Regions from separate parts of the Streptomyces sp. NPDC058157 genome, predicted to be linked through region 3. Evidence: riboswitches for the same ligand, from Rfam matches in the RefSeq annotation. Region 3 holds a riboswitch; each other region holds the start of a gene.

Region 1 (3,672 bases), on a different contig from region 3:
GCGCGGCCAGCGCACGGGCGCGTTCCGCGTCCCCCCGGGCCACCGCGTCCACCACCGCGCCGCGCCCCGCCCAGGAGTCCACCGGCCGGGCCGGGGACCCCGTCTCGTACAGCCAGGCGATCTTGCGCCGGGTCTGCGTGAGCAGCGCGATCAGCCCGGGGCTGCCGGACGCCTGCGCCAGGGTCTCGTGGAACCAGGTCTCCAGCGCCCTCAGGTCCTCCCCCTGCCCCCGCCTGGCCCGCTCCTGGCCCAGCCGTACGAGCCCCCGCAGCACCTTGAGGTGCGCCTCGGTGCGCCGCCGGGCCGCGCGGGCGGCCGCCAGCGGCTCCAGCAGCGTCCGCAGCTCCAGCAGGTCCTCGGCCTCCTGCTCGCCCGGCTCCGCCACACAGGCGCCCGCGTGCCGCCGCGTGGTGACGAAGCCCTCGGACTCCAGCGTGCGCAGTGCCTCGCGCACCGGCACCCGCGAGACCCCGTAGCGGCGGGCGAGCACCTCCTCGGTCAGCCGGCCGCCGGGCCCGAAGAAACCGGAGACGATATCGTCGCGAATTGCTGTGCACACCGCGTGCGCCGGAATACGCAAGGCCGGACCTCCGCTGGGTTCCACTGGTTTCCGTTCCGAATCCACCGTGCTGCCACCGCGACTCTATGGCAAGGGGCGACAATTTCCGAGAACGCCCGGAAATCCGAATCGGCGGGAACCGGCCGCGACGGCGCGACGGACCAGGGGAACGCGGAAGGCCCCGGCTCGGGGAGCCGGGGCCTTCCGTGACGGGAAGCGGGGGTCGGGTCAGATGCCGACGCCGTGCTGGCGCAGGTAGGCCAGCGGGTTGATGTCCGTGCCGTACGTGGCGCCGGTGCGGGCCTCGAAGTGCAGGTGCGGGCCGCTGGAGTTGCCGGTGGAGCCCGACAGGCCGATCTGCTGGCCCGCGGTGACCGTCTCGCCGACGGAGACGTTCAGCGACATCATGTGCCCGTACTGGGTGTAGGTGCCGTCGTTGTGACGGATCACGACGTTGTTGCCGTAGGCGCCGCCCCAGCCGGCCTCGACGACGGTGCCCGCGCCCACGGCGTGGACGGACGTGCCCTCGTCGGCGTGGAAGTCGATGCCCGTGTGGCTGCCGGAGGACCACATGCCGCCGCCCGCGCCGTACTGGGTGCTGACGTAGGAGCCGTCGACCGGGGCCACGAAGGTGTTGAGGCGCTTGCGGGCCTCCTCCTGGGCGGCCTTCTCGGCGGCCTCGCGCTCGGCCTTCTCCTTGGCCTCGGCCATGCGCTTGGCCTCGGCGGCGCGCGTCTTGGCGTCGGCCTCGGCCTGCGCCTGGGCGGCGACGGACTCGGCGGCGGTCTGCTGGGTCTCGGCCTGGACCTGGATGTCGTCCTGGAGACCGTCGGCGACGACGATCGCGTTCAGGGCGCCGGTGTCCTCGAGGGACGGGCCCCCGTGGGAGTCGGCGGCGAAGGCCGGGGCCGCGAGGGTGCCGACCACGCCCGTGGTGGCGAGGGCGGCTATGCCGGCGTAGCCGGCGGTCTTGCGGCTCATACGGCTCGAACCACGGTGCTTACCGGAACCGGCTGCACGACTGCCAAACGCCATGGCGGGGGTGATCCTTTCCTTCCCTCTCGCCTACCGGGTTAGCTGACGGGTTCGGAGCAGGAAGGTCTCCTACGGGCCCCCTCTGGCGAGGCGGTCCGATTCACCCCAGGGACTGATGTGGGTCCCCGGCTCCCCAGGCTCGCGCCTGACGGGGACTCGGCGATCGCTGTCCGGTGCCGCGGGTGCGGCTGGCACAACTGACGGACAGCACGCCTGACGCTAGGCGGATCATCAGTCGATCGCCAAACAGACGACCGGATTTGTTGCGTACGCCACACCGCATACCTGAAACCACACCATGAAACGGACAAAGGGGGCCCGGCGGATGTCCCGCCGGGCCCCTCCAAGACAGGTCGGCCACCGGCCAGTTGCCGGCCGGCCGCCGGTCAGTTGGTGACGACCGTGACCTCACCGATCCCGAGGGCCAGCACCGGCTCCTCGATCTGCGCCGCGTCGCCCACCAGGACGGTGACCAGACGGTCCACCGGGAAGGCGCTCACGACCGCCGAAGTGGCCTCCGCCGTACCGGTTTCGGCCAGCCGCGCGTACAGCCGCGCCTGGTAGTCGTCCGGCAGCTCCTGCTCCACCTGGTCGGCCAGGGTCCCGGCGACCGAGGCGGCCGTCTCGAACTTGAGCGGGGCCACGCCCACCAGGTTCTGCACCGCCACGTCGCGCTCGGCGTCCGTCAGGCCCCCGGCGGCGAGGGTGCGCAGCACCTGCCACAGGTCCTCCAGCGCCGGACCGGTGTTGGGGGTGTCCACCGAGCCGCTGATGGCGAGCATCGAGGCGCCCTTGCCGTCCGCCGTGGAGCGCAGCACCTGGGCGAAGGCGCGCACGCCGTAGGTGTAGCCCTTCTCCTCGCGCAGCACCTTGTCCAGACGGGAGGTCAGGGTGCCGCCCAGGCAGTACGTGCCGAGGACCTGCGGGGCCCAGACGATGTCGTGCCGGTCGGGGCCGATCCGGCCGATCAGCAGCTGCGTCTGGACCGCGCCGGGCCGGTCCACGATGATCACGCGGCCCGTGTCGTCGGCGGTGACCGGCGGCACCGGCAGGGGCGCGGCGGTGTTCCCCGTCCAGGCGCCGAGGGTGTCGGCGAGGGCGGCGTCGAGGTCGATGCCGGTCAGGTCGCCGACGACCACCGCGGTGGCGGTGGCGGGGCGCACGTGGGCCTCGTAGAAGGCGCGTACGGCGGCGGAGTCGATCCGGGCGACCGTCTCCTCCGTGCCCTGGCGCGGACGGGACATGCGCAGGGTGGCCGGGAAGAGTTCCTTGGAGAGCTCCTTGGCCGCCCGGCGCTGCGGGTTGGCCTGCTCGTGCGGGATCTCGTCGAGCCGGTTGCGCACCAGCCGGGCGACCTCGCCGTCGTCGAACGCGGGCGCGCGCAGCGCCTCGGCGAGCAGTCCGAGCGCCCTGGGCAGGCGGGAGGCGGGGACCTCCAGGGAGACGCGCAGGCCGGGGTGGTCGGCGTGCGCGTCGAGGGTGGCGCCGCAGCGCTCCAGCTCGGCGGCGAACTCCTCGGCGGAGTGCTTGTCGGTGCCCTCCGACAGGGCGCGGGCCATGATCGTGGCCACGCCGTCGAGGCCCGCGGGCTCGGCGTCGAGCGGGGCCGCGAGGTTGACCTCGACCGCGACGACCTGCTGGCCGGGGCGGTGGCAGCGCAGCAGGGTCAGCCCGTTGCCCAGGGTGGAGCGCTCGGGGGCGGGGAAGGCCCACGGCTTGGCCTCGCCGGCCTCCGGACGCGGGTGGAAGGTCATCGTGACGGCTGCGGTGTCGCTCACTGCTCCGCCCCCTCGTTCTCGTCGCTCTCGTCGTTCTCGTCGTTCTCGTCGGCGCCGGCCAGCGGCTCGTAGACCAGGACCGCGCGGTTGTCGGGGCGCAGCCGGGCGGCGGCCACGGCCTGCACCTCCTCGGCGGTGACGTCCAGGACGCGCCCGACGGCGGTCAGCGCCAGCTGCGGGTCGCCGAACAGCACCGCGAAGCGGCACAGTTCGTCGGCGCGGCCGGAGACCGTGCCCAGGCGGTCCAGCCATTCGCGCTCGAGCTGCGCCTGCGCGCGCTCCATCTCGTCGGCGGTGGGG
Region 2 (3,672 bases), on a different contig from region 3:
GAAGGCGCTGCGCCCGGCGTACACCGCGGCGTCGTCGAGGATCTCCTCGATGCGCAGCAGCTGGTTGTACTTGGCGACGCGGTCCGAGCGGGCCGGGGCGCCGGTCTTGATCTGGCCGCAGTTCACCGCGACGGCGAGGTCGGCGATGGTGACGTCCTCGGTCTCGCCGGAGCGGTGGGACATCATGCACTTGAAGCCGTTGCGCTGGGCCATCTCGACAGCGTCCAGGGTCTCGGTCAGCGAGCCGATCTGGTTGACCTTGACGAGCAGGGCGTTCGCGGAGCCCTCCTCGATGCCGCGGGCGAGGCGCTCGGGGTTGGTGACGAAGAGGTCGTCGCCGACGATCTGGACCTTGGAGCCCAGGCGGTCGGTGACGGTCTTCCAGCCGGCCCAGTCGTCCTCGAACAGCGGGTCCTCGATGGAGACGAGCGGGTACGCGGAGACGAGCTCCTCGTAGTACTCGGTCATCTCGGCGGCCGAGCGGGACTGGCCCTCGAACTCGTACTTGCCGTCCTTGTAGAACTCGGACGCGGCGACGTCGAGCGCGAGCGCGATGTCCTTGCCCGGGACGTAGCCGGCCTGCTTGATGGCCTCGATGATGAGGTCGAGCGCGGCGCGGTTGGACTCCAGGTTCGGGGCGAAGCCGCCCTCGTCGCCCAGGCCGGTGGAGAGGCCCTTGGTGTGCAGGACCTTCTTGAGGGTGTGGTAGACCTCGGCACCCCAGCGGAGGGCCTCGGAGAAGGACTCCGCGCCGATCGGCGCGATCATGAACTCCTGGATGTCGACGTTGGAGTCCGCGTGCGAACCGCCGTTGAGGATGTTCATCATCGGAACGGGCAGCAGGTGCGCGTTCGGGCCGCCGAGGTAGCGGAACAGCGGGAGGTCCGAGGCCTCGGACGCGGCGTGCGCGACGGCGAGGGAGACGCCGAGGATGGCGTTGGCGCCGAGGGAGCCCTTGTTCTCGGTGGCGTCCAGGTCGATCATCGCCTGGTCGATCAGGCGCTGCTCGGTGGCGTCGTAGCCGACGAGCTCCGGGCCGAGCTGCTCGATGACGGCCAGGACGGCCTTCTCGACGCCCTTGCCCAGGTAGCGGTTGGGGTCACCGTCGCGGAGCTCTACGGCTTCGAACGCTCCGGTGGAGGCACCGGACGGAACTGCAGCACGGCCGGTGCTGCCGTCGTCGAGGCCCACCTCGACCTCGACCGTGGGGTTGCCTCGGGAGTCCAGGATTTCCCGGGCTACGACGACGTCGATGGACGGCACGAGCATCTCCTTCTGGGATGTGACGCTGGGTGTGCGGTGGCGTGGGGCCTGGGACGGCCTCGCCGACTAGAGCCTAACCGGCTCCGGGCGGTCGGCCAGCCGACCGCCCGGGTCCTGGGACGAAAAAGGGGCCGAATACCCGCCTTCCAGGACATAGGACCCTGGAAATCGGGCCGGACATGCGGCGGCGCGGCCCGGACACGACGACGCCCGGCGCGCGATGAGGATGCGCGCCGGGCGTCGATGCCACGGGCCGTGCCGGGTACTGCTCAGGTGCGGTTCGGGCGCCGCTCAGGTGTTACGCGGGAATTCAGCCGAGGTTCAGCTTCTGACCCGGGAAGATCAGGTCCGCGTCCTTGACGGTGTCCTTGTTCAGGTCGAACAGCTTCTCCCAGCCGCCCTTGACGCCGTTGGCCTCGGCGATGGTGCCGAGGGTGTCGCCCTCCTTGACCGTGTACGAGCCGCTGCCGGTGGCCGGGGTCTCGGCCTTCGGGGTCGACGGCTTCGACGGCTTCGACGGGGCCGGCTTGGACGGGGTCCAGCCGGAGCCGGAGCCGGTGCTCTTGGTCTCGGTGTCGGTGTCGGCCTTCGGGGTGGAGGGCTTCGCCGGGGCGGGCTTGGCCGGGGCCGGCTTGGACTCCGGCTTCGGCTTGGCCGGGGTGGTGGTCGAGCCGCCGCCGTTGTAGGCGGAGTTGGACAGGCCGACGCCGCAGGACGGCCAGGCGCCCTTGCCCTGGCCCTTGAGGACCTTCTCCGCGATGGCTATCTGCTGCGACTTGGTGGCCTGGTTGGCCTGCGCGGCGTACGCCTTGCCGCCGTACGCGGCCCAGGTGGAGGCGGAGAACTGGAGGCCGCCGTAGTAACCGTTGCCGGTGTTGATGGACCAGTTGCCGCCGGACTCGCACGAGGCGACCTTGTCCCACTCCGAGACGGTGGCGGCGCTGGCGGAGCCGGCGGCCATCAGCGGGGCGGCGACGGCCACGCCGGCGACACCGGCGAGCGTGACGATGCGGACGGCCTTGGAGCCGCGGCGGTGCTTGCCCTTGCCGGAAAGCAGCATGGAGTTCTCCTCACCGACGCCTTCGAGGTGAGCTGTCGGGTTCGGGCGGATGAGTTGCCCGGCCGCGCAGTTGCGCGTCTTCACCCCAAGCCGGTACGCGGGCCGTCTCTCAACGGCCTTTCCCGGCAACTACCTTGGTTCCCCCGCTCCTGCCAACGGCGCTTGCGCGACGACTGTTCCCTCCGGCCGCCGGCAGGATTCGGCGATGCGGTCGAAGGAGCTCGCGGTGGCGAGCGACTCAGAAGGTAGGCAGGTCTCTCCCCGATGTTCAACGTGTGATTTTGGGGAGAAACCGGCCTACTTGCGTTCCCGGAGACCACGTTTGCGCAGGTCGGAGCGGGGTTTGCGGAAGTTCCGGAATGAGACACGCCAGTTGTCCGGAAGAGATGCATGTCTCACTTGCCGATAACGGACATTCAGCCCGTAACGACTGCCCGAACTACCCCTATTTCTTGGTTAGATCCAGGTTCTGGCCGGGCTTGATGAGGTCCGCGTCCTTGCCGATGACCTGCTCGTTGGCCTGGTAGAGGGCGGTCCAGCCGCCCTTGAGGCCGTTGGCGTCCGCGATGGCCGTCAGGCTGTCGCCCGCCTTCACCGTGTACACGGGCTCCGCGGCGGCGGCTGACGCCGCGCCAGGGGCCGCGGGCACCTCCAGGGCGGCCGGGCCGCGGTGCTTGCCGTTGCCGTCGGAGGCGCCGGCGGAGGGTGAAGGGGCGGGCGTGGCGCCCGGGGTGGCCGGGGCCGTCGGGTCGACCGGGGCGGTCGGGGTGCCAGGGGTCGTCGGAGTGGCCGGGTTGCCCTGGTTGTTGGGGTTGCCCTGGTTGCCCTGACCGTTCTGATTGCCCTGGTTGCCCGTGTTGCCCGGGTTCGTCGGGGTGGTGGTCGGGGCGGTGGGGCCCGTGGTCGGAGTGGGCGGCACGGAGTAGTCCGGCTCCGGCATGACGGGCAGTCCGCTGGTGGCTCCCAGCGGGTAGTCCGGCAGCACGCCGGGGCCCGGGGCGCCGGGGGCCGGGGTGGGCGCCCCGAAGTCCGTGGAGGGCTTGTCCTTCCCGGTGGACGGCACCGAGAAGTCGGGCCGGACCGGGCTGGGGCCGACCGGGCCGGGGGTCTTGGAGGTGCCGGTGTCCACGTCGGGCTTCGGCCCGTTCTTGGACAGCCCGGCCGAGGCGGAGCACAGCGGCCACGCCTCGGGGCCCTGGGAGTCGAGCACCCGCTCGGCCACGGCTATCTGCTGCGAACGGCTGGCGAGGTCGGGGCGCTCCGCGAACTCGAGTCCGCCGGCGTTCTTCCACTGCTCCAGGGTGAACTGGAGTCCGCCGTAGGCCCCGCTGCCGAAGTTGGCGCTCCAC
Region 3 (3,672 bases):
CCCGGTCGGCTCCGGGCCCGCTCCCGGCCGCCTGCCGGCCGTGTCCCGGCCGTTTCCCGGCCGTGTCCCGGCCGCCCGCCGGCCCTGTCCCGGCCCGCTCCCGACCGCGCCCGCGGGCCGCGCGGCGCGGGCCCGGCTCGGCGCCGGGCCCGGCCGTCCGGGTCAGAGCGGGAGCAGGTCCGGGCGCTTGGCCTCGACGTGGTCGCCGGAGGACTCCCCGCGCAGCCGCCGCCCGATCCACGGCACGAGGTGCTCGCGCGCCCACTGGATGTTGTCCCGGGTGACGTCCACCGAGCCGCGCGGCGCGGCCGGCGGCCAGGGCTGGTCGGGGTCGGCGGGGACCTCGTAGCCGAGGACCTGCGCGGCGCGCAGCGCGACGCGGGTGTGGCCCTCGGGCGAGAGGTGGAGGCGGTCGCCGTCCCAGGCACGGCGGTCCTGGACGGTCTTGAGCGACCACAGGTCGAGCACCGGGCAGCCGTAGCGGTCGGCGATGGCGCGCACGTGGACGTTGTACGTCGCGATCTTGCCGCGCAGGTGCTTGAGGACGGGTACGCCCCGGGTGTCGAAACCGGTGGTGATCATGACGAGGCCGACGGCGCCGGTGAGGTCGGCCACGGCCGCCTCGAAGCGCTCCGCCACGTCGTCGGGGTCGCTGCCGGGCCGGATGATGTCGTTGCCGCCCGCACAGAAGGAGACGAGGTCGGGGGCCAGTTCCTTGGCCCGCGGAAGCTGCTCCTCGACGATCTGGTCGAGGACTTTGCCGCGTACCGCGAGGTTCGCGTACCGGAAGTCGTGCTCGTCGCGCTGATCCGCCAGGAGTACGGCGAGCCGGTCCGCCCAGCCGAGATACGAATCCCCGGGTCCCGGGTCCCCCACGCCTTCGGTGAAGCTGTCCCCGATCGCCGCGTACGAGCCGATGGTCTTGAGTGTCGTCTTCGTCGCTGCCACGGGAACCCATCCTTCACCCCCGCCGCCAACCTACGCCAACGTAATGAGGGGTTGACGGACCGTGATCTATACCACGCGGGGGATAAGGAATAAGTACACGCGGGGCCGGGACCCCCCTCGGGTCCCGGCCCCGCGCGCGTCGGTGCTCCGCCGCAGCGGCGGTCTCAGACGCTGACGCCCTTCGAGCGGAGGTAGGCCAGCGGGTCGATGTCGGAGCCGTAGGACGGGCCCGTGCGGATCTCGAAGTGGAGGTGCGGGCCGGTCACGTTGCCGGTGGCGCCGGAGAGGCCGATGCTCTGGCCGGCGGTGACGGTCTGGCCCGTCGAGACGTTCAGCTGGGACAGGTGGCCGTACTGGGAGTACTTGCCGTCGGCGTGCCGGATGACGACCTGGTTGCCGTAGGCACCGCCCCAGCCTGCGGAAACCACGGTGCCCGCGCCGACGGCCCGGACGGTGGTGCCGGTGCTCGCGATGAAGTCGACGCCGGTGTGGTAGCCGGAGGACCACATGGCGCCGGGCGTCCGGTACTGGGTGGAGATGCCGCCGCCGACGGGGGCGACGAACCCGGCGGCGCTCGCGGGCGCGGACTGGGCGGCGGGCGCGGACTGCTTCATTCCGCGAGAGGGGGCGGTGGCCCCCTTCAGCGGTGCGGAGCCCGCGGCGCCCGACGCGGCGGGGGCCTCCTCGGCCGGGGCGGCGTCGGCGGTGTCCTCACCGGCCGCCGGAGTTCCGCTCGAGGACCCCTGGGCGGGGGCCGCAGCCGGCTTGGGGGCGGCGGGGGCGGCGGCCGCGCCGAGGGCCAGGCGCAGACCCGGGTGGATGAGGGAGGGGTCGTCGCCGACGGCCTCGCGGTTGTCGGCGTACAGCTGCTCCCAGCCGCCGGAGATCCCGCGCTCGGCGGCGATGACCGAGAGGCAGTCGCCGGAGACGACCGTGTAGACGGACGGGGCGGCGGCCGGGGCCGCGGCGGGGACGGCCGCCCGCAGTGCCTGCGGGGCCTGGGCGGACGCGACGGCCGGGGCCGCGGCGGCGGGGGCGGCCGCGTGGGCCGCGGCGGCGCCCGTCAGCGGCAGCGCGAGGGCGGCGCCCCCGGTGCCGGCGAAGGCCAGGCCGCGGGATATGGAACGGGACTTCGGACGGCGGTGCTTACCCTTTCCGGGCATGGCGAATTCCTCTCCGGCGCCTGCGAGGTGAGCTGTCGGGTTCGGACTGGAGATGTCCGGCCGTACGGGTACGGCTTCACCCCGAGCCGCGCCGGATTTCGATCCGGCCCGGCGGCCTACCTGGTTCCCCCGCTCCTGCCGCGCGTCATGGTCGGGTGCGGTTCCCGGGCGGCGGCAGGATTAGGCGGTCCACCCGGATCGCTCGCGAAGGTAATCCAGCGGGGGCGCGGGCAACAAGCCGCGAATTCCCTGACGGAATAGCAGGTATGAGCGAGCGACGAAATTCTGGTCACCCTGCGTCCATTCCGCGCCGCCAACAACCGTCCCGGCATGGGAATTCGAGTTCCGCGATCAGGCACGCTCGGTCACCGTATGATCTGGCTCACGGAGTTCGGCCCGATCTCCCGTCCACCTATGGCAAGTTGGTTCCAACCAGAGCAATTCGGACAAGCGGCGCACCGTGGAGGAGCAGACGTGACCCAGCAGATACCGCAGGACCTTCCCGCGCACCCCGAACCCACGCCCGAGATGACCGGAGTGCGCAATTTCCGCGACGTGGGCGGCTTGCCGACCACGGACGGACGGAGGGTCAGGCCGGGACGGCTGTTCCGAAGCGGACATCTGGCGCATGCCACCGAAACCGATGCAGAATTCCTCGCCTCCCTCGGCCTGCACACCGTCTTCGACTTCCGCAACGCCGCCGACCGGGCCGTCGAGGGCCCGGACGTCGACCTGCCGGGCGTGCGGAACGTGAACGTCCCGCTCTCGGACCCGGCCGACGGCGGCCAGTTCTGGCGGATGGTCCGCGAGGGCGGCCTCGACCAGCTCCGCTCCCTCCTGGGCGACGGCAGGGCGGCCGCCCGCATGGCGGAGTCGTACCGCGAGATGGTCCGCCACCGCACCGCCGAGCACGGCCTGGTGGTGCGCGCCCTCGCCGAGGACAGCGTGCCCGCGCTCCTGCACTGCGCGGCGGGCAAGGACCGGGCGGGCCTGTCGATCGCCGTCACCCTGCTCGCCCTCGGGGTGGACCGCGACGCCATCGTGGCCGACTACATGGAGTCGAACGCCCCGCACAACCGCTACCGGATGCTGCGCGGCGCCGAGACGCCCGAGACCCGGCCCGCCGAGGTGACGGAGCTGCTGGCGCCGCTGTTCGACGCCCGCCCCGAGTACCTGGTCGCGGCGTACGAGACCGTCGACGCGTACTGGGGCGGGCCGGACCGCTACCTCTCCGAGGGCCTGGGGCTCACCCCGGAGACCCGGGAGCGGCTGCGCGACCGGCTGCTGGACTGAGCCCCGCGCGGGGCCCCGGCGTACCGGGGCCCCGTACCGTCAGCGGTTGCCGACGGCCTGCTTGACCAGGGTCCGGCCGAAGTCCCACATCAGCGAGCCCCCGCCGTGCGCCTCGTCCATGACCTCCCGGAAGGCCCCGACGAACCGGTCCACGTCCGCCTCGTCCACGATCAGCGGCGGGATCAGCTTGATGACCTCCAGGTGGTCCCCCGAGACCTGGGTGAGGATCCGGTGCCGGTTCAGCAGCGGCACCACGACCATCTGGGCG

What was found. Region 3 has a riboswitch for cyclic di-AMP ahead of ACFVXK_RS24135 (LysM peptidoglycan-binding domain-containing M23 family metallopeptidase). Riboswitches for the same ligand answer to the same signal wherever they lie in the genome.
Region 1: another riboswitch for cyclic di-AMP. It lies ahead of ACFVXK_RS30360 (M23 family metallopeptidase); the one in region 3 lies ahead of ACFVXK_RS24135 (LysM peptidoglycan-binding domain-containing M23 family metallopeptidase).
Region 2: another riboswitch for cyclic di-AMP. It lies ahead of ACFVXK_RS17640 (transglycosylase family protein); the one in region 3 lies ahead of ACFVXK_RS24135 (LysM peptidoglycan-binding domain-containing M23 family metallopeptidase).

Annotation. Positions count from the first base shown of each region.
Region 1 is NZ_JBHVUQ010000173.1:2,683-6,354, forward strand. It holds gene ACFVXK_RS30355 (GntR family transcriptional regulator) at 1-580, opposite strand, end outside; gene ACFVXK_RS30360 (M23 family metallopeptidase) at 788-1,594, opposite strand; cyclic di-AMP (ydaO/yuaA leader) riboswitch at 1,607-1,766, opposite strand; gene ACFVXK_RS30365 (M16 family metallopeptidase) at 1,981-3,348, opposite strand; gene ACFVXK_RS30370 (M16 family metallopeptidase) at 3,369-3,672, opposite strand, start outside.
Region 2 is NZ_JBHVUQ010000061.1:14,250-17,921, forward strand. It holds gene eno (phosphopyruvate hydratase) at 1-1,269, opposite strand, end outside; gene ACFVXK_RS17640 (transglycosylase family protein) at 1,574-2,323, opposite strand; cyclic di-AMP (ydaO/yuaA leader) riboswitch at 2,326-2,494, opposite strand; gene ACFVXK_RS17645 (transglycosylase family protein) at 2,769-3,672, opposite strand, start outside.
Region 3 is NZ_JBHVUQ010000105.1:89-3,760, forward strand. It holds gene ACFVXK_RS24130 (SGNH/GDSL hydrolase family protein) at 163-948, opposite strand; gene ACFVXK_RS24135 (LysM peptidoglycan-binding domain-containing M23 family metallopeptidase) at 1,113-2,111, opposite strand; cyclic di-AMP (ydaO/yuaA leader) riboswitch at 2,116-2,308, opposite strand; gene ACFVXK_RS24140 (tyrosine-protein phosphatase) at 2,640-3,404, shown strand; gene ACFVXK_RS24145 (aspartate aminotransferase family protein) at 3,444-3,672, opposite strand, start outside.